DNA from 3 places in the Paenibacillus sp. FSL E2-0190 genome. Region 2 is predicted to be linked to each of the others. Evidence: predicted binding sites of a transcription regulator. Region 2 holds the regulator's gene; each other region holds the start of a gene.
What was found. Region 2 encodes LexA, which represses DNA repair genes until DNA is damaged. Its sites were predicted from a motif close to CGAACATATGTTCG; they were not measured.

Region 1: a site for LexA is predicted at 3,388-3,401, ahead of NST25_RS23265 (ImmA/IrrE family metallo-endopeptidase). Genes of this name have one in related genera too.
Region 3: a site for LexA is predicted at 4,730-4,743, ahead of addB (helicase-exonuclease AddAB subunit AddB). Genes of this name have one in related genera too.

Annotation. Positions count from the first base shown of each region.
Region 1 covers NZ_CP150306.1:5,277,752-5,284,330, reverse strand. Annotated here, with positions in the region: gene NST25_RS23290 (hypothetical protein) at 1-807, opposite strand, end outside; gene NST25_RS23285 (sigma-70 family RNA polymerase sigma factor) at 804-1,298, opposite strand; partial or broken gene NST25_RS23280 (phosphomethylpyrimidine synthase ThiC) at 1,629-1,748, opposite strand; gene NST25_RS23275 (DUF3139 domain-containing protein) at 1,863-2,198, opposite strand; gene NST25_RS23270 (hypothetical protein) at 2,559-2,720, opposite strand; gene NST25_RS23265 (ImmA/IrrE family metallo-endopeptidase) at 2,787-3,338, opposite strand; gene NST25_RS23260 (YjfB family protein) at 3,502-3,678, opposite strand; gene NST25_RS23255 (hypothetical protein) at 3,828-3,977, shown strand; gene NST25_RS23250 (NucA/NucB deoxyribonuclease domain-containing protein) at 4,059-4,496, opposite strand; gene NST25_RS23245 (cytidine deaminase) at 4,597-5,013, shown strand; gene NST25_RS23240 (glycosyl hydrolase) at 5,188-6,579, shown strand, end outside.
Region 2 covers NZ_CP150306.1:3,872,965-3,879,543, forward strand. Annotated here, with positions in the region: gene metH (methionine synthase) at 1-271, opposite strand, end outside; gene NST25_RS16890 (FixH family protein) at 391-816, opposite strand; gene NST25_RS16895 (HAD family hydrolase) at 1,079-1,864, opposite strand; gene NST25_RS16900 (hypothetical protein) at 1,899-2,420, opposite strand; gene NST25_RS16905 (DUF896 domain-containing protein) at 2,470-2,679, opposite strand; gene NST25_RS16910 (LysM peptidoglycan-binding domain-containing protein) at 2,789-3,202, opposite strand; gene lexA (transcriptional repressor LexA) at 3,454-4,080, shown strand; gene NST25_RS16920 (L,D-transpeptidase) at 4,259-4,597, shown strand; gene NST25_RS16925 (hypothetical protein) at 4,748-5,128, shown strand; gene NST25_RS16930 (hypothetical protein) at 5,351-5,929, shown strand; gene NST25_RS16935 (MBL fold metallo-hydrolase) at 6,035-6,579, opposite strand, start outside.
Region 3 covers NZ_CP150306.1:5,405,803-5,412,381, reverse strand. Annotated here, with positions in the region: gene NST25_RS23835 (ABC transporter ATP-binding protein) at 1-689, shown strand, start outside; gene NST25_RS23830 (energy-coupling factor transporter transmembrane component T) at 686-1,516, shown strand; gene NST25_RS23825 (Na/Pi symporter) at 1,571-2,557, opposite strand; gene NST25_RS23820 (class I SAM-dependent rRNA methyltransferase) at 2,657-4,081, shown strand; gene addB (helicase-exonuclease AddAB subunit AddB) at 4,875-6,579, shown strand, end outside.

The DNA.
Region 1 (6,579 bases), 1.4 Mb from region 2:
CGGCTCTGCTGCCAGCGGTTTGGCAGCTTGGAGGGCTGTCAGGAAGCCATCAAGCGCCTCGCTATTGGCGATTGGCGCCTGCTGCTGGAGGCCGTTGTTCCAACTGTTGAAGCTTTCCCATTGAGCTGAAGTAACTCGGCCTTCAAGATTCAGCTTGCCGAACAGGTCGGCGCCGCTGTTTATGGTGATGCCGTTCGTGTGCTCATACAGTTCGGCGAATACCTCGCCGTTGATTTCCGAATAGGACATAATCAGAAAGCTGGAGTCATAGCCCTTCACGGAATAGAGATCCGTTTCGCCGATGTTCGAGGCTAACTCAATATATTCGTCGCTACCGCTCCATTCGTTGATGCCGCCTGTAGTGCGTCCCAACTTATCACCGCGCAGAGCAGCAGCATCGGCAGCGTCAATGCGAGTCGCTGACTGTGTATAAATATTATTTTTATACACGACCAAGGCGATCATATCTGCCTTCACGCCAGACTCCTTATCTGGCAGTTTCAGCTTGGGAATGACAATGCTGCCGGATGTAGCTGTGCCTGAATTGCCAGCATTACTTGCTTCCGGAGTTACCTGGGTAACCTGCCCCGGGGAGCTCTGACTGTTCAACTGCTGCCATATACTAGGCCCAGCCAGACCTATTCCTGCGGCGAGCACGACACTTGCCGCGATATAAACGGTTTTGCGCGGACGCTTCCGCTCCTGCCGCTGCTCTATTTTATTGAACAATTCTTTTTTCATCTCTTCACCTGGTTTCATCGAATCCACCGCTTTCTTATATGTTGTTCGAAACTGATCTTCCTTCACTGTGGTTCCGCTCCTTCCAGCTCCAGTTTTAACAGTTGCCGTCCCCGCTGAAGTCTCATCTTCACGGCAGACTGACTAATCTGCAGAATCTTGCTGATCTCCTGGATGGGATAGTCCTCGTAATAATAAAGATGGATTACGGTTTTATACTTCATAGGCATCGCCATAACTAACTGCAGCAGAGCCCAATCCTCGGGGCTGTCTGCCGCAATTGGCTCAGCGCTCTCCAGCTTAACCTCGCGCTTGCGCCAGCCTCTGCCCAGTAGTGTTTTACAATGGTTGGTGATTACCCGGATCAGCCATGCCTTCTGATGTTCGGCATCTTTGAACTCCGGCGCTTTTTCTATTAGCTTGATGAAGGTATCCTGAGTGGCTTCTTCGGCATCTTGCCGGTTGCCTAGATGGACCAAAGCGATCCGGAACAGCATATCTGCGTAGATTTCGTAACTCTTCATCACATGATTTCCCGGCCGGGTCATGGATCGCTGCATGATACTGTGCCCCCCTTTACCTATAACACCATTTAGGACGGCATTAGGTCACATTTTGTTCCTGAGAAAATTCCTTTGTGTTTGAGCGTAAAGAATACCTATTCATAAATTATCTCCAGAGGCTTACGGACTCAGAAGTCGTTATTTGCATATTTATAGGCTTTTGAGCAGGTTCGCGGACTCCAGTGACGCTATTCCTTAAAAAGGAGGTCTTATATGATGTTTTTCATGCCAATAAAGGCTATGGGGTCCGCTACACTTTGAAATGGAGTGTTATACCGCGCATAAGATCAACTGTGTCCGATAGCTGCTAAGAACCACGCCAATGTTATCTGTAGTCAGTGGACCTAATGTATAAAAAGGGGCTTCGTTACAAGTTTCAAGTTGCTTATCCATACTCTCTTTAGTCAAGTGCATCGGCGCATGTCCTGGACCCTCTACCATCACCTGTCTACGCAAATGATGTTTACCTATTTAGAGCAGGGAAGATCAAAAAAACACGTTTGCCCAAGCAGCCAAGTGCTGACTGCTGGACAAACGCGTCTTTTTTATAGGGCAACTCCTTCACGGGAGATTCTCCTCGATATGTTTATATGTATAGCTAGGATCATTACCTTTAACAGGAGCCCTGCTGTATTGAAAGATCCTTCCGTTTTCTTTTCGATAAAAGTATCTTGCGTAGGGTTCGTCTGCAAAAATCACCGTGGTACTTACGAGGGGAGCTTTGGCAATCTGGGTGTATACTTTATCAAAATCTTCTTTCTTATAATTTCTCGTCTCTACTAGATAATGAATGACTTCTCTGTTCATATGATTTTGGAAGGAGTGAAGGGCTAAGGATGTTATCCCATAGATTAAAAGGATTAGAACGATGAAGATTAGTTTTGTTTTTTTCTTCATTAATTCCCTCCATATAAATAATTTGTATATAGTATAAGATAATATACTGAGACTGGTATGTCATTCATAGATATATGACGCAGGAGAAGAGAAAATACTGGAGCTGGAGCAGCAAATTAAGATGCTGGAGGACCAGGTAAGTCCAAGGCTGCCGGGGTGGAAATCTTATGGTTTTTAATATGGGGTTTTGTCGGTATATTCATTATTCTAGTTCTTATTGGTGATACAGTTTGTATTTGCATAACAGATTATACAAAAAGGCAGCAAATAACAATAGTAATCCAGGCATAAGCGAACGAAGAATTGCCGGGACATACTATATTTGCTGCCTTTTAACTTATGAAGAATAATGATTCTCTTTTAGTCCTCTTTGGGTTCTTGCAATAAAATGGAGAAGGTCCCCGTTTCGTGATCCACCTCAATCGTCTCAATGCCCACGAAATCCGGGATTTCGGGGTGTACTGCATCTACATTATAATCCGGATGAGTCAGTAATAATTCAATTACTTTAATGGCTTCCATGTCGTTCCCCCTCACGAGAAATTCCACCATAAATGAATATGCAGAGCACTATTGCAACTAAGCTTATTATCTCCGTGATCCGTTGCGAATATGTGTCAGTCGTTCTTCGTTTCTTCCCATCACGGCCAATAATTGCCCTTGGAACACACGTCTTTGGATCTGATCAATCCGCTGTAAGGCCAGCTCGGCAGGAACTTGAAATTCTGCTGCGAGATAGGAGATGGCATCCTCTCGTTGCTCAGGCAATGTCATGCGGGAGATCATGGAGTAAGGCATCGCCGCATACAAGATAAACCGCTCGGATTCATCCTCCTGTGCCCGCGTGAAATGCTCTGGCATCAAGGTCTGATTATCACTGCCATGGCGAAGGAGGTGACACAGTTCATGAAGAAACTCTAGCCGTTGAAGATTGGCTGGAAGGCGGTTGTCGATAAACAGGCTGTACATCCCTGCAGACGCTTCAATGCTCTTGCTTCTCACATCCAAATAATGAACCCAGATATTAAGCCGCTCTGCAATATACGATATTGAAATTTGTGAAGGCTGATGAAGATTTAATCGCTTGTATAAATCCTCCGTCCATTTCTCAAGCACAGTCATTTGATAATATGATTTCATGTTCTCCAACTTATTCACCTCGTTTAAAATCACTAATAAATCACTAATGGGATCGTATGTTCGCATAAATGCGCAAAAGAAAAGCCCGAAGGGCTATGTAGAGTAAAAAAAGTCTAAGGATACACAGGAACATTCGTTCTCATGTATCCTTAGCATAAAGCAATTACACACTAATATCAAGTGTTTTTCCCAAATTAGGAGCAACGCTTTTGCCCAGCATTTCCACCATGGTTTGGCTCTGGGTTTCAGCCTGATTCTTGGCAATATTCATGACCTGTATCCCAACATTTTGAGCTAAGGATGCTTGGCTCATTGCCATTGATAATGCAGCTATATCCATATTGCACCTCCTTTGTGTATATCCTGTTTATCGACTGTCCACCTTCAATTCATTAGGTGATTGGCATTTGTTTGCCAATTCGCCCAAACGGCTTATCTCCTTTTTACATATCTTGTGCTGTAGTCATTAATCATTAGGAGGAATTGAAAATGGGAATGGAACATGGTTGTGGTTGTAACGTAGGTCCGGTAGTAAGTCCAGCATCAGTAGGTCCGGTGTGTAGTCCTTGGACTTCAACAGGAGCAATTCTGGTACTTTTCATCTTGCTGGTTATCATCACTAAAGCTTGCTTATTCTAAGTTAGCTGATGTGCAGTGTAGCCCCATCTGGCGAATGCCAGGTGGGGCTATTCTATTGCCTGGGGCTGGTCAGACAGACCGTTATTTAAACATAAATTCTACCCGGGTTCCGTCTGCATAATCCTCCAGCTGATTGCCAACCCAGCTTCCTGCCCCGCGGTTATCGCTTGGCGTTATGTATTCAATGTCGGCACCAACGCCGCCTTCCTTACACATAGCCATTGGCCATTCATCCCGGTCATATCCCTTTTTAGTGGGGATCCCTTTTAAGGACTCTTTACGGTTCTCTTCAGCCTGCTCTCGGTTAATCGTACATGTGGCGGATTCACCTTTCGCAATGGCATCCTGAATATGTTTGGCGGTCTCAGGATAGCGGTCTGATGGGAAGGTTAGCTGAACAACACTCGAATCGGATGGAGACGAGGGGTCTGTAGGCTCTCCGTTTTGTTCAAACCAGTAACTAGCCAAAGCAAGTAATGCAACAATGATGAGACTGGAGATCCATTTTTTTACTTTCAATTCTGCTCCTCCTTTTTTGGCACTTAAAATAGTATATCTTATATCATAATTCAGTGCGATTTAATATAATTAGGTAAAATAAAGGAGGGCGGAACTGGATATGGAGTACATAATTACCATTGAGGATCAGACGCTTATTACGGCTGCCGAAGATATAATTACCAGGCGTTATGAATGGGGACGGCACCATGTGGGTGCAGCGCTTCGTACTAAAACAGGAGAGATTTTTACAGCGGTACATGTGGAAGCCAGCATGGGGAGGATTACAGTCTGTGCAGAGGCGATGGTGATTGGCAAAGCGATATCCGAAGGTTATAAGGAATTTGATACGATTGTTGCGGTAAGGCATTCTGACCCAGACAGCGAGGAAAAAGAGATTAAAGTAGTCTCTCCCTGCGGCATGTGCCGAGAGTTAATTGCGGATTATGGAATAGACTGCAAGATAATTGTATCGGAGGATGACCGATTAGCTAAATATGAAATCACTGAACTATTGCCTTTAAGGTACACGAGATAAGAATAAAAGTAATGAGGAGCCGCGGAGCTCCTTTTTTTGTTGAGCCGTGAATTTATTCAGCAGTTCCTTATATCGTCCCAACTTATTTTACAACTTCATGTCCATTCGCTGAGTTCATGTCATTATTGTCCCCATACTATAACTTAAAAAGATTTAAAAGGATGGTGAGAATAGATGGAGCAGCGGATTATTCGTCAGATGGTTGATTCAGCATCAAGGTTCGTGGGCGATGTGCAATGGCAGATGGCTTTTCGCAGATTACAAATGGCTCCGGCGGATTCGGGGCTGTCGTCCTCGGCTCAGCTATTGCTGAATACCCTCTATTACTTGCAGGGAAAGGGTGTGATAAGCGGCCAACATGATTATTTGGAAAGTGCAGACGAGCTCATGGAGAAGCTTAAAAATACCAGCGGGCAATATGCTGCGCTGCATGGCTACGAGCTGGGCGCAATCAATAATCAGTCACAGGCTCTAATTGACAATCAACGGAATTGGGTCGTCAGCAGTGCGATACGCTGGTCTAGGGCCGGCGGGATCGTAACGATGTGTTATCACGCTGCATTACCGGGGACAGCGCCAACTTGGGGGAATGTAAATACGAGCCTAAGCAATGCTGATTTTGATAAATATATAACCCCAGGTACCACCCAGTATAATGCTCTGTTAGCTGATCTGGATAAGATAGCCTTGTCGCTGAAAAAGCTTAATGACGCAGGGGTTCCTGTACTTTGGCGGCCGTATCATGAAATGAATGGTGGATGGTTTTGGTGGGGGCAAAAGAGCAATTACGCTGCATTGTGGAGCCTTATGTTCGATCGTTTTACCAATTATCATAAGCTGCATAATTTATTGTGGGTTTGGAGTCCAAATGCAAAAAATCAGTGGTGTGATGAGCCGGCAGAGTACTATCCGGGCAGTGATAAGGTAGATGTGCTGGCGCTCGACATTTATGACGCGGATTTCAAGATTAGTCATTATGATAATTTATGGGATCTGGGTCGTGGCAAGCTGATTGCGATTGGTGAGAATGGAGAGCTTCCGTCTGCTGAACTGTTGTCCAAAACACAGCCCAAATGGTCTTATCAGCTGACCTGGGGGAAACTCCTCTATGAGAAGAATACCGATGCTGTGATAAAAGCTTTTATGAACGATAAAATGGTATTCACACGAGAGGAGTATGCTGCTGAGGCCGCCGCTTTCGCTGCTATCGGGGATAGTGTGCTGGAGAGTGGACTATGTGGCCAATATTACAATAACATGACGCTCAGCGGCACGCCTGCACTGTTGCGAACGGATGCCAATATTAACTTTTCATGGAGACAAGGTTCGCCTGATCCTGCCATTCGTGTAGATGCATTCTCTGTGCGGTGGAGTGGGAAGCTGACGGCTGCTTTTAGCGAGGTGTATACCATTTATTCCTACTCTGATGATGGGATACGGGTATGGATTGATGGCGGGCTAGTCATTGATAGTTGGGTGAATCAGAGCGGCCAGGAACGAAAAGGGAGCATAAACCTGATTGCAGGTAAGCCGTATGAAATAAAGGTGGAGTATTATGAGAATGCG
Region 2 (6,579 bases):
CCCGCTGAGGAATATCATATTCAGCTAGCACAACAGAGGTTGCACCAAATGTGTTAGTCTCAATGAGATCAGCCCCTGCTTCGAGGTACTGCTCATGAATCGTCTGAATGACTTCTGGACGTGTTAATACCAGCATTTCATTACAGCCGTCCAGCTCATCGCCTCCAAAATCTTCTCCAGTAAGAGGCACCTGTTGGATCATCGTGCCCATTGCGCCATCAAGGATCAAAATCCTTTGTTGTAAGCTTTCCTCAAGTGTATATTTAGCCAACTAATAGTCCCCCCAGTAAAACATTAGAGTAAGTTTAGCAGAATAAAGGAATTTCGAAAAGCCTTCCTTTCCACTCTGCTTTATCTGTTATTGCTCAGTAACCTTTGCGAACCTTTGAATCATGGTTTCACAGACAGCTCTTTGCTAGGCATAGAGTGCTGTGTCCGGGCTGTCACATGTGAAGTGACATTATATTGTCCTTCCTTTTCAAGGGTCCCTTCTGCTTGATAGACTCCTTTACCAATTAGCTTTCCCTTAAGCTCTATTTTCTGTCCCTCATCATTTTTATTCACAATTTCGAACAGAACCTCTTTTGCATCATCTACTGCCTCGTTATCTTGGGTCACCACAGCTTCAAAGGTTACCTTTTGATTTACAACAACTTCTTCAGGACTCCATTGTAGTTCGACTTTGATAGGTTCCATAGACATGTTCATATTCATGTTATGTATTTCTGAATGCTTGGTTCCATTTGAAGAACATCCACCTAGTACTAGAAGTGTTGCACCTAATAATACAGCGACTAATTTCTTCGATCTCATCATTTGGAGCCCTCCCAATCATTATCGAATAATAAAAATCTACCAATTCATGTTATACATCTCCATCTATTATACACATTATTATTGGTTTTTCAGTATTTTGCATCAATTCCGCATTAGTCTTGTGACTTAAATCATTTACTTGAAAATCTAATGAAATCCTTATGTTAGTATGTATGTACAGAAAAGCAGCGAGTTTCTTAGGATCTCAGAAACTCGCTGCTTTTATAAAGTCTTTATGTTGGAGCTAATAGCTCTATATATCTTACAAGGATTGAACTAGTGGAAGAAGTTCCTCAAGGTGATTGATTTCATGATCCGGATGAATATCAAGACTAGGTGCTCTACCTTTTCTATTAATCCAGACCGTGGTCAACCCTGCTGCCAGCCCCCCACGGATATCCGTTGTTAGCTTATCGCCGACCATAACCGCTTGCTCAGGCGTTACATCAAGAAGCTCTAAAGCATGCAGGAAAATTTCCTTATCCGGTTTGCCTTTACCAAAGCTTCCGGAAATCACAATATGATCAAAGAAAGGAATTAACTCGGGCACACCATCTAGTTTCTCTTGTTGCAGTGCAGGACAGCCGTTCGTAAGTAGCAAAAGCTTCACTTGACCCCGTAACTGCTCCAGTACATGCATTGTTTCTTCATAGATGTATGGACGTTTTCTGCGCTCTGCTGCGAATTTAGTTGCCAAGGTCTCAGCTAGTGCTTCGTCTTCCACCCCTAACGCTGCAAGTCCGCGACGCCAAGACTCTTTACGATATACCGGTGCAAGCTGCTCCAATTGACGGAATTCTGGCTGTTCACCTGCCGTAAAGTTAGCCCAGAGTGCTTCATATGGATTAATTCCGATCATCTTTGTAAATGGGAACGTCTCATAAGATTCATACAAGCTACTTGCTTCCTTACGAACTGCTACTTCTAGTTCTTGTGGATCAATCGTATCCCCGGCGGCTTCACAAGCAGAACGAAATGCTTCTTCGACGCTCCGATCATCCCACAGCAATGTATCATCAAGGTCAAATAGTACAGCAGAAATTGGCATTACAGGTCTCCCTCTCCCTTTAACTGGTCTAGTTCTATTCGTGAACTACTTCAATGTTGTGAGCTTTAGCAAATGCTTCTAATCGTGTACTCATCGCATTAGTATCATAGCGATTCATAAGTTTTGTGAAAATCCATTTCGTACGTTTCCCTTTGTGCTTAATGACTACAGCTCCACGCGAAAGGGTGATTTTCTCAATATCTGCAGCTGGAAGTCCGCGTTCGCGATTGAATTTAATAGTGGACAGTCTTGCTTTTTCCACCTTTAAGTACGGACGACGGAAGAACAATAGCGCTGCCAGCAAATAGTACAGTACTACTCCCAGCCAATTAGCCAGCATGCCATTACCTTTGGCCTGATCAATAGAACCAACTACCCAAAACATAGTGCCAAGTATCACTAACACTACCGGAAATGCAATGTTGCGACCTTTAAAGACTTCGGCATTCTGGGTAGGAGATTTAGAGGCATAAATCGTATCCTTGCCTTGTTTCTTTCTTTGCTTGTTGATTTGCTGTGTGTTGCGTTGAACCATTCTTTCCCAAGAACGGGCCATGTGCGTTCCCCCTAGTCATCCTGAAATATCTATGAAAAGGAACAGCGAGCTAATGTTTAAGCCCTTTGTTACCTTGTTCATGCTCATCGTTATCTACTATTTCAATAGTATTTAATTGTGCTCGGAAGTTATTGCGGATATTCCCCAGGTAAATTTCACGAAGCTTGGCGCGTTCCGCCACTTCCTCTTGATTAAGGCCTACGCTCTTCTGTTTGCGTGCCAATTCGTTAATTCGCGCGACCAACTCATCAATATTCAATACTTTCCCTCCCCCTATAAATTAATTCTAACTCTGCCATGAGAAAAAGAGCTTGTCAAGATCTACTCCCTGCAAGCTCTACTGGTCATTCTATTATGTTCTCAGAAAATTAATAAATAGGTAAAGTAAGTATGTCTCCAGCGTTAATTTGACTACTCTTAATCCCACTTGAACGTTTAATTCCTTCTATATAAACAACTGTCTTCATATCAGCTGGTTTATTCTTAAGAGCAATACTCCATAGTGTATCTCCACGTTCAACCACAATCCGCTTCTCTTCCTTCATTATAGTCGTCGATCCTGCAAATACATTTCCCACTACTGTTAGGCCAGATAATACTAGCACGAAAATCAATATTAACTTAATAAAGAAATCTTGAGGGAACAACGAAATCATCCCTCCAAGCAAACGTTCCGTTATCTCTTTCACCTTAGCGGAATTACGTGCAACGTCATTATGTCCTATAGATTCAACCACTGGGGCCTTATCGTAGATGCTGCGGTATGTACTGTATTTTAGCATAATCATCATCCTCCAAACACTTGTTCTTACTTTCGAATTTATAATAACACGAACATGTGTTTTGTTCAATACTATTTCAGAACAATTGTTCTCTTTTTTTCGAGAGACTCAAGCGGTTCATTTTATTATCATTTGTCTACCATTTTTTAACTCTAGCAGATTTATATTTATAATAGTTAGAACTTATGTTTGTGCGAACGGTAGTTCTATGTTATAATTTTCCCAAACATTACTATATGGGGTTGATTCCAATGTCAAAGATTTCAAGTCGCCAGCTGGCGATCCTGGAATTTATACGAAGCGAAGTCCGCAGCAAGGGTTATCCACCTTCCGTCCGGGAAATTGGAGAAGCTGTTGGCCTTGCTTCCAGCTCCACAGTTCACGGTCATTTGGACCGGCTTGAGAAGAAGGGACTTATTCGTCGAGATCCAACGAAGCCACGTGCAATAGAATTACTAGGCCAAGAGGATTCAGAGAATGTTCACCAATTCGCGCAGACCATCTCACGGATTCCTGTCGTAGGTAAAGTTACCGCCGGGGTACCTATCACTGCTACAGAGAATATCGAAGACTACTTCCCACTTCCTACTCACTATGTAGGTGACAACAAAGTATTTATGCTGTCTGTCATGGGTGATAGTATGGTGGACGCAGGCATTATGAATGGTGACTATGTGATTGTTCGCCAACAACAAACAGCGGACAACGGAGATATCGTTGTAGCCATGACCGAAGAAGATGAAGCAACCGTTAAGACCTTTTACAAGGAACGTGATCATATACGGCTTCAGCCGGAGAATCCAGCTTATGAGCCGCTTCGCCTTAATCGCGTAACTATTCTCGGAAGAGTCATCGGATTGTTTCGAGATATCCACTAAGTATGCACTTCTAACATAAAAGGCTGTTCCGCATATGCGGAACAGCCTTTTTTCTACGTTTTTTTGCTTTTCCAACCACTTACGAACATTTGTTCCCAATGGCTAAAATGGCCATTTTCTATGAATAACCCTTTAGGCGTTCTGCTCATATCCTAATTAGAAAGGAGTGTTGCGTATAATGCCCAACTACCGAATTATTGTAGATCTGACCCAACGAATGTTATATCTTCTGGACAATGATATTGTGATTAGAGGTTTCCCTGTCGGCATCGGTAAGATGTTAACCCAATCCCCAGTGGGTGAATTCACTATTATTAACAAACAACCCGACCCAGGGGGTCCCTTCGGTGTTTTTTGGATGGGACTGTCTAAACCACACTACGGAATTCATGGAAACAATGACCCTTCCTCCATTGGGAAAGAGGTGTCCCACGGCTGCATCCGGATGTACAACGAGGATGTGTTAGCACTCGCTGCTATTGTCCTTATAGGCACACGAGTAACGATAAGAAATTAAATTCGAATGGAGGCTCGGCAACCCCCAAATCACATTAAAAAATGGGGGGCATTACATAAGTAAGTATTTTTTCATTAGCATACTAGGAGTTTGGTGATTATATGTCGAATATTGTTAACAGGATTGCAAATTGAAAAGGATGTGTTTAGTTTGAATAATTCAAAAATTAGAACCCTCGTCGATTTTAAAGTCGATGCACTGGGTAAGCTGTCCGGTTTACTTTTAAATGATGAACAAGCTAGTGGAAAAAAAGTGAATTTGCTCACCTCTTTTGGCAGCATTCAGGGAATCGTCTCTCCAACCGTCTCCAACAAAGAGGATGTATTTGATTTAAAATCTTTGATGGATGATGTAATTGTAGACGAATACATATCTTATTTGGGAGCAGAACACCCTGATAAAAATTTCAGCTATAACTTTGTTGTCCTCAATGACGTTACTGTAAGACCTTATGCTAGTTATGGGACTCCGATCGAATACAAACAGCTGATTGTTTATACCGATCATATCACTGCCTTCAATTTTCTATAGGTTTACATAATCACCTTAAAAAGCACTCTTGCAGCAACCCCCAATTTTGCATCATTTGCAGAATCGGAAGGTTTCTCTGGGTGCTTTTTTTGGGTTAATCGTGAAGCCGATCCTATAATTCCACGAATTTCCCTTTTAAAAGATACTAGTGGAGATCATTCAGGCATATCTTTCAATAAGCAACAATTTGAGTCTAATGAGATAACTAGGAGGTGTGATTATATGCTGATTATCCTGATGTACTTATTTGCTATTTTAGGAGTTGTTTTAATTCTAAGTGCCGCCATTATAAAATTGAAAACGCTATCTGCTTCATCTGAAATTTCTAAGCTAGTTAATGCGACCTCATCTTTTAACATCAGCTTCACCAAAACATTCATTCCCCCCAATCAATCTCACTTGATCGCACTTAACGAGCCTAATAAAAAATTAGCAATTGGCACCAAAAATCCGAAGAGTAACAAAAAAGCAGTAGCAAAGCTATACTCATTTGATAATGTAATGGGATCCGAGATTGTGGTTAACGCACTTACCCTTTCAAAAGTATCCAAAAGACATCAAAACAGCAAAACTACTGCAACAAGTGCAGATATTAATGTCCTTAAGGACACCGATGAAGAAGCTAATGTGATAGAAGAGCTTACGCTTAAAATATATATGAACAGCAAAGAAACGCCTGTGTATTGTATCTCCTTCTTGCCGGGTTTATTGCCTATTCAACAATCCGACAACCAGTACAAGGAAGCTTACTCCCAAGTACAACAATTGCATGCACTGTTCAGGTCAATCGTATCTGAATAATTAAGTTGTTTTTTGCGCAATAAGATGTGTGAATTATTTTTCGCAAAAGCCTTTGATGTAGACACCATATCGCCATACCCCCATTTGTTTTCGACATAGAAAAATCTAAAATTGCACACTAAACCCATCAAACTGGTGAATGCCCGTACCATGTTCCACTACCTTTTGCTCACGTAACTCACGAACTGCCTTTTCGACCTCTTGTAAAATAGATGGATCTAAACCCAGTGTATTATGAGAACCGAATACTTGGGTAACTCCTGGAATTTCCGTAATCTTTTCTAAGGATGCCACTAAATCAACCGGACTAGTCGAAGGGTAAAAGGCATAGATTGGCGTAACGTCATACAATAAATCACCTGTAAACAGATATCCGTTGGCATGATCAAAAAGGCTGATATGACCTGGCGAATGACCTGGTGTGTGGTAAATTTCTATTTTGCGCCCGCCTATGTCGAGCACATCCCCTTCTTGTAAAAGAGCTGTTGGTTTCCCTTGAAAAGGTATGTAGGTGTTAGGATCAAAGGTTTCAGGAACAGGAAGGCTGATGTCCCGGCTCATATCTTTACGAATCTGGGCAAGGGACAAGCCTTTTATTCCGTTAATCAGCCAATCCGCATCCTCTTTATGTACATAGATTGTCTCGAATT
Region 3 (6,579 bases), 1.5 Mb from region 2:
GGAAATCTACAGTTTCTAAGCTGATTTGTGGATTCTATAAACCTACTTCCGGATCAATACGGATGCATGGGCGTGATATTGCTCAGGACACGATTAAGGAGCGGGCAGAGCGGATTGGTTTTGTTATGCAAAATCCCAATCATATGATTTCTAAGACACTTTTATATGATGAGGTTGCCCTAGGACTAAGACTCCGAGATTGCCCTGAGGAGCTCGTTCGTGAACGCGTCCATCAAGTCTTGAAGGTGTGCGGACTTTATTTTTTTCGCAGCTGGCCGATCTCGGCGCTCAGTTACGGCCAGAAGAAACGGGTCACGATTGCCGCCATTCTGGTACTGGAGCCGGAAGTGATCATTTTGGATGAACCGACTGCTGCTCAGGATTACAGGCATTATAACGAAATGATGGAGTTTCTCTTGACGCTGCGGGGGCAGGGGATGACGGTCATTATGATTACGCATGATATGCACTTGATGCTGGAATATGCCGATAGAGCTATAGTGTTAGCTGATGGCGTGAAGCTTGCGGATGATAGCCCTGAGCGAATATTAACGAATACTGATGTGGTGAAAAAAGCGAACTTGAAAGAAACCTCGCTTTTTGCCCTAGCTATAAAAGCTGGATTGAAACAACCGGAGGAGTTCGTAAGAAGGTTCATTGCGTATGATAGGAGGAGCCGAGGCGGATGAAGGCCAAAATGTTAACTTTTACGAAGCAGGATTCACCTATTCACCGTCTTACCGGCGCTACGAAGTTGATTTTATTTGTAGTGTGGTCTGTGACGGGGATGATTACATATGATACAAGATGTCTAATTGTGATGCTGTTATTTAGTTTGCTTGCCTTTAGAATTTCCAAAGTTCAATTTCAGGATTATGCTTTCGTATTATATTTCATCTTGATTTTCTTTTTGCTTAATCATATAGCTATCTTTATCTTTTCTCCTTTGGAGGGCGTACGTGTTTACGGGACACGTCATGATATTATGCATATTGCAGGCCGGTATACGGTAACTTGGGAGCAGCTATTTTATCAATTCAATATTGCCCTGAAATATGCGGTGGTCATTCCTATGGCATTATTATTTCTTCTAACGACCAATCCCAGTGAATTTGCAGCATCCTTAAATAGAGTTGGAGTGAACTATAAAATTGCATATTCTGTATCGCTGGCACTGCGGTACATTCCGGATATTCAACGAGATTATGAGAATATATCGTTCTCTGCTCAAGCAAGGGGAATAGATATTTCTAGAAAAGAAAAGCTGCCTAAGCGGCTAAAAAATATCATTTCGATTCTGATGCCCCTAATTCTGACTAGTATCGAGCGGATTGAAAATATCAGTACCGCTATGGAGCTGCGCGGCTTTGGCACTGAGACCAAACGAACTTGGTATAGCCGTCGCCCGTTCACGAGAGACGATTATTTTGCATTGGCTTTGTTTGCGCTGATTGGAATTTTCTCGACGGTGATCACTTTTTACGACGGTTCGCGGTTTTATAATATTTTCGATTGAAGTATAATAGTACAGTTGTGGAAAACTGGGATTATAATAAACGGCACCTTTTTGTTAAGACTGAAGACGTTTCTCCAGTTTTGACCATATAGGCAGGTAGCATAATGGCAGTGCTAGAAGTGAGCAGACTACGTTGAAAATGGTCTGGGCGTGGGCGATTTGTGAAGCAGGGCCTCCACCAATCCATGCAGCACTTGCTTGTAGCAGCCCGATCATGGGCAAGAATAATAGTGCACCACCTACATTAAGCGCAACATGGGACCAAGCGACGAAGACGCCGGATGGCGTGCCGCCGATGGAAGCGATGACCGCTGTAACACAGGTGCCTACGTTGGCGCCCAGCACAATGGCTATACCTAGCTCAGGCGGCATGGCACCCGAGGCGGCAATGCTCATAGCCATAGCTATGACAGCAGCGCTGCTATGGAGCATGGCTGTTAGGCACGCTCCAGCGGCGAGCCCCCATAAGGCACTAGTAGCGGCATGGTTTAGGAACCAGAGGAATAAGCCACTTTCCTGAAGTATTCCGCCGATAGACTGCATGACAGCGATGCCCCATAGGACGAGGGCGAAGCCTGATACAGCCAGACTGATAAATTGCAGCGGCGGGGATATTTTGTGGCAGAGCTCTGCCACTCGTGATGTAGGCGGCAGTTCGCCTGCAATAACTGCCGCTGCCCACAGACTGAGCGAGGCTGCCAGCAAGGGCGTGGCCATGGTATTGATCTGAAGTCCGATCAATTCTGTAGTTAATGTGGTGCCGATGTTGCTGCCCAGGATAATGCCAAGTGTGCGGGCATAGGTAAGCAGGCCGGCATTGACCATGCCGATAGTCAACACCGTTACAGCAGTACTGCTCTGGAGTAAGGCGGACAAAAGGCTGCTGGCAATCATTCCTTTAATAGGTGTTGAGGTAGCTCTATTTAGGCTTGTAGTTAATAGAGGGCCTGCTAGCTTGGACAACGCCGTTTCCATCAGCTTCATGCCGGCTAGAAAGATAACAAGACCATATATGATAGGGAACAGCAAATCACTGAACATAGGGCATACTCCTTTGGACGAGGGTTGTACACCAATATATGAATGTATTGCATGGGACATGTATAAAAACATTTTTAGAAAAACAGGGAGTTGAAGTCATTGCCATCGGTTATTTTAGAACGCAATCGCAAAAAAAGACTGGAACAGGGCCATCCGTGGGTCTATGCAGGTGAAGTCGCATCGGTAGAAGGAAATCCGGAAGCGGGGGGATTAGTAGATGTCCTTAATCATCAGGGCCGATTTTTGGCCGTAGGATATTACAATCCAGCGTCACAAATTCGGGTAAGAATTGTATCGCAGGGACCCCTTGCGATCATGGATACAGCCTTTTTTGCAGAACGTTTTGCGAATTGTCTGCAACACAGAAACCGGTTCCTTCCGGGTGCGGATGCTTATCGCTTGGTTTATGGTGAAGCGGACTTTTTGCCGGGGCTTATTGTAGATCGATTCGGAGATATTTTGGTTGTGCAGCTGCTTACCCTCGGAATGGACAAGCGGCGTGCAGAAATCGTCGAAGCATTGGTGCAGGTTATGGCACCGCGCGGAATCTATGAGCGCAGTGATGTTAGTGTGCGCGAGCTTGAAGGTATGGAGCAGACAACGGGGGTGCTGTACGGGGAATGTCCAAGGCATGTAACCGTGAGCGAGAATGGCCTGAAGCTGGTCGTTGATATTGAAGAGGGCCAGAAGACAGGTTACTTCTTTGACCAACGTGAGAATAGAGCTTCCATTGCTCCGCTCATGAAAGGCTGGGGAGGACGAAGCGGCATTACGCTACAGGAAATTGAAACTGAGGATGGTTCGCTACAGACCTTACCAGTTAATAAGAGCGGCAAACATGTAACGTTCCCTTATTGGGACGGTGCGACAGTGCTGGAATGCTTCTCGCATACGGGCAGCTTCACGCTGCATGCCTGCAAGTATGGCGCGAAAAAAGTAACCTGCCTTGACGTTTCAGCACACGCCATTGAGAGTGCCAAAGTGAATGTGGAGCTGAACGGCTTTAGCGATCGTGTTGAATTCGTAGTGGATGATGCTTTTGCATATCTACGGAATCAGGTTAAAGGACTAGAGGAACGTTCTGAACGGGCGACAGTTGCCAGTGGAACAGAGACGGCAGCAGCTGCTGCAAATCCTAAATCCGGAGGCAAAACAGCCAAAACCGACACATCCAAGCCGATGACGGCAGGTGGAGGAAGAACTTGGGATGTAGTCATCCTGGACCCTCCGGCGTTTGCCAAAACCAAAAGTGCAGTAGCTGGCGCTTGCCGTGGTTACAAGGATATCAATCTGCACGGGATGAAGCTGGTGAACGAAGGCGGCTATTTGGTTACCGCAAGCTGTTCTTACCATATGCAGCCAGATCTGTTCCTCGAAACGATTGCCGATGCGGCTAAAGATGCTGGCAAGGTGCTGAGACTTGTGGAATGGCGGGCCGCAGGCAAAGACCACCCACAAATACTTGGCGTTAACGAAGGACACTATCTGAAGTTTGCGATTTTTGAAGTGCGGAGTAAAAAATAAGCCTGAAGGTCAAAAAGGTTTACAGTGCCAAGTAACAAGTAGGATAAACGGGCTGGACGTAGGGTGGCCGTGAGTCGACTGTAAGGCAAGGAGTTGCCAACGGACTCAGATGACTCTATTTAGCGTAAACAGCCCATTATTGAATTCTTACGGACCCTAAAGGCGCTATTGCCCCAATAACACCCGTAATGCAGCACATTTTCGAAGAATAGCGTCAGTGGGGTCCGAAAAGTTGCCATAACAGCACTGAATCCACGAATAACGGCTCCTGGGTCCGTAAGTAATTAATGAAACAAGCCGAGCCGAAATGTTGAGTGTTAAATTCGGAATACTAAATAGTAAACAACGAATGATGCTTATTGAATTATGATATGCGGAATGCGGATTACAAAACGATCGGCGTAGAGTGCTAATGTTGAGTATTGAATATTGAACGCTGAACGCTGAACGCTGAACGCTGAACGCTGAACGCCAACAGTCTAACATTGACCCTACGCTCCGACATTGGCAGCTCCTATCTAACGTTGCACAACTGGCATTAAAAACAAACTAAACACTCTAAAAAGCAAGCCGCCAAAATCCGGAGGTTTGCTTTTTTTATTTGTACTCATAGCTGTTTATCCTTTGCAAAACATTAGAAAATACTAGCAAACACATGTTCCGATTAGTGTGGTTATGATATACTGAGGGGACGAGGAATCACTGAACTTTTTTAATTGGAGTGTAATCAATAGGTGGATATTTCACCCTGTATTCTATATATTTTCTCCGCTACGGAAGGAGTCTATCATTTATGCCGGTAACCTTTTTACTAGGCCGCTCGGGCAGTGGCAAGACAACAAAAATATGGGAATCTATCTCTTCTTCCTTAGAAAAGGAACCGCTTGGTGCGCCGATTATTATTCTTGTGCCAGAGCAAGGTTCTTTTGGAGCAGAACGGGGGCTTCTGACCGTAGGGAATGTGAAGGGAAGCCTTCGGGCGCAGACACTGAGTTTTTCGCGGCTTGCCTATCGTGTGAAGCAGGAAACTGGTGGCAGTGCAAGTCTGCCAATCAGTGAAGAAGGTAAGAAAATGTTAATTTACAAAATCATCAGTCGCCGCAAAGAGGAACTGAAATTATTCGGTGCCTCAGCAGACAGACCGGGTTTTGTGGAACGTCTGAACCAACTGCACACGGAGATGAAACGTTGCTGTTTGGGTTCCACTGATTTAGAGGAACAGCTGTCCGCTATGCGAGGAGCTATTGCAAGAAGTCCTATTCTTGAGGGTAAGCTGGATGATTTGCAGCTGGTATTTAGCGATTTAGAGAAGGAAATGTCCCGTCTTTATATCGATGAAGAGGATCGTTTAGCGGAACTGGCTGAGCATATTCCAGATTCCTCCTACATTCGCGGGGCAGAGATTTGGGTAGATGGGTTCCATGGATTTACTCCGCAGGAATTCGTAGTGCTTCGAGAATTGATGCAGCAAGCTTCGAAGCTGACGGTTTCGCTTACAATTGATCGTCCTTACCCCTATGGAGATCAGTTGAATGAGCTTGAATTGTTTCACCCAACTGCGGTTACTTACATTAAACTGCGTGGAATTGCTGAAGAGCTGGGCATTGATGTATGGGACGAGCTGCTGGAGCCAATGGTTCTTCCACGTTTTGAAGAAAGTCCAGTACTTGCTCACCTTGAACGGGGATATGATCGCCGGAAGGCTTGGATAGATGCGGATGAACTGGCAAGAGAGGCTATATCCATAGGCGCCGCAGTTTCGCACAGAGCAGAGGTTGAGGGAGCCCTGCGCGAAATGACTAGACTGGCGCGGGATGAAGGTGCAAAATATGGCGAAATGGCCGTATTGATGCGCAATATTGGCGATTACGAGCAGCTGGTTCAGCCGTTGTTCCAAGATTATGGAGTGCCATTTTTTCTGGACCAGAAGGTGAATGAGCTGCATCATCCGCTAGTGGAGTTTATACGTTCCGCATTGGATGTAGTGCGTCGTCGCTGGCGTTATGAGGATGTATTCCGTTGCGTAAAGACGGAGCTTCTGCTTCCGCTAGACGGTAGTATTACGCGTGATGATATGGATGCTTTAGAAAACTATGTGCTGGCTTGTGGGATTCAGGGGTACCGCTGGACAGATGGCCGCTCATGGAAAGGTATTCCTAGCTTGTCGCTGGAAGGCGGCAGACAGATGGATGATGAACTGCTTGCTACTATGGAACGATGCCGTGCTAGTATAACAGGTCCATTATTTGCTTTTGAGAAAAGAATCCAGAAAAGTCGTAGCGGTCTTGAACTTTGTACGGCATTGTACAAGCTGCTTGAAGAGACGGATGTTGCACGAAAGCTGGAGAAACTCAGTGTTAAGTCTATGGAGAAGGGCCAACCCGAGAAGGCTAGGGAACATAGCCAGTTGTGGGGTGCGGTACTTGATCTTCTAGATCAGATAGTAGAAATGATGGGCAATGAAAGACTTGAGTTTGAAGTGTTCACTGGAGTTCTAG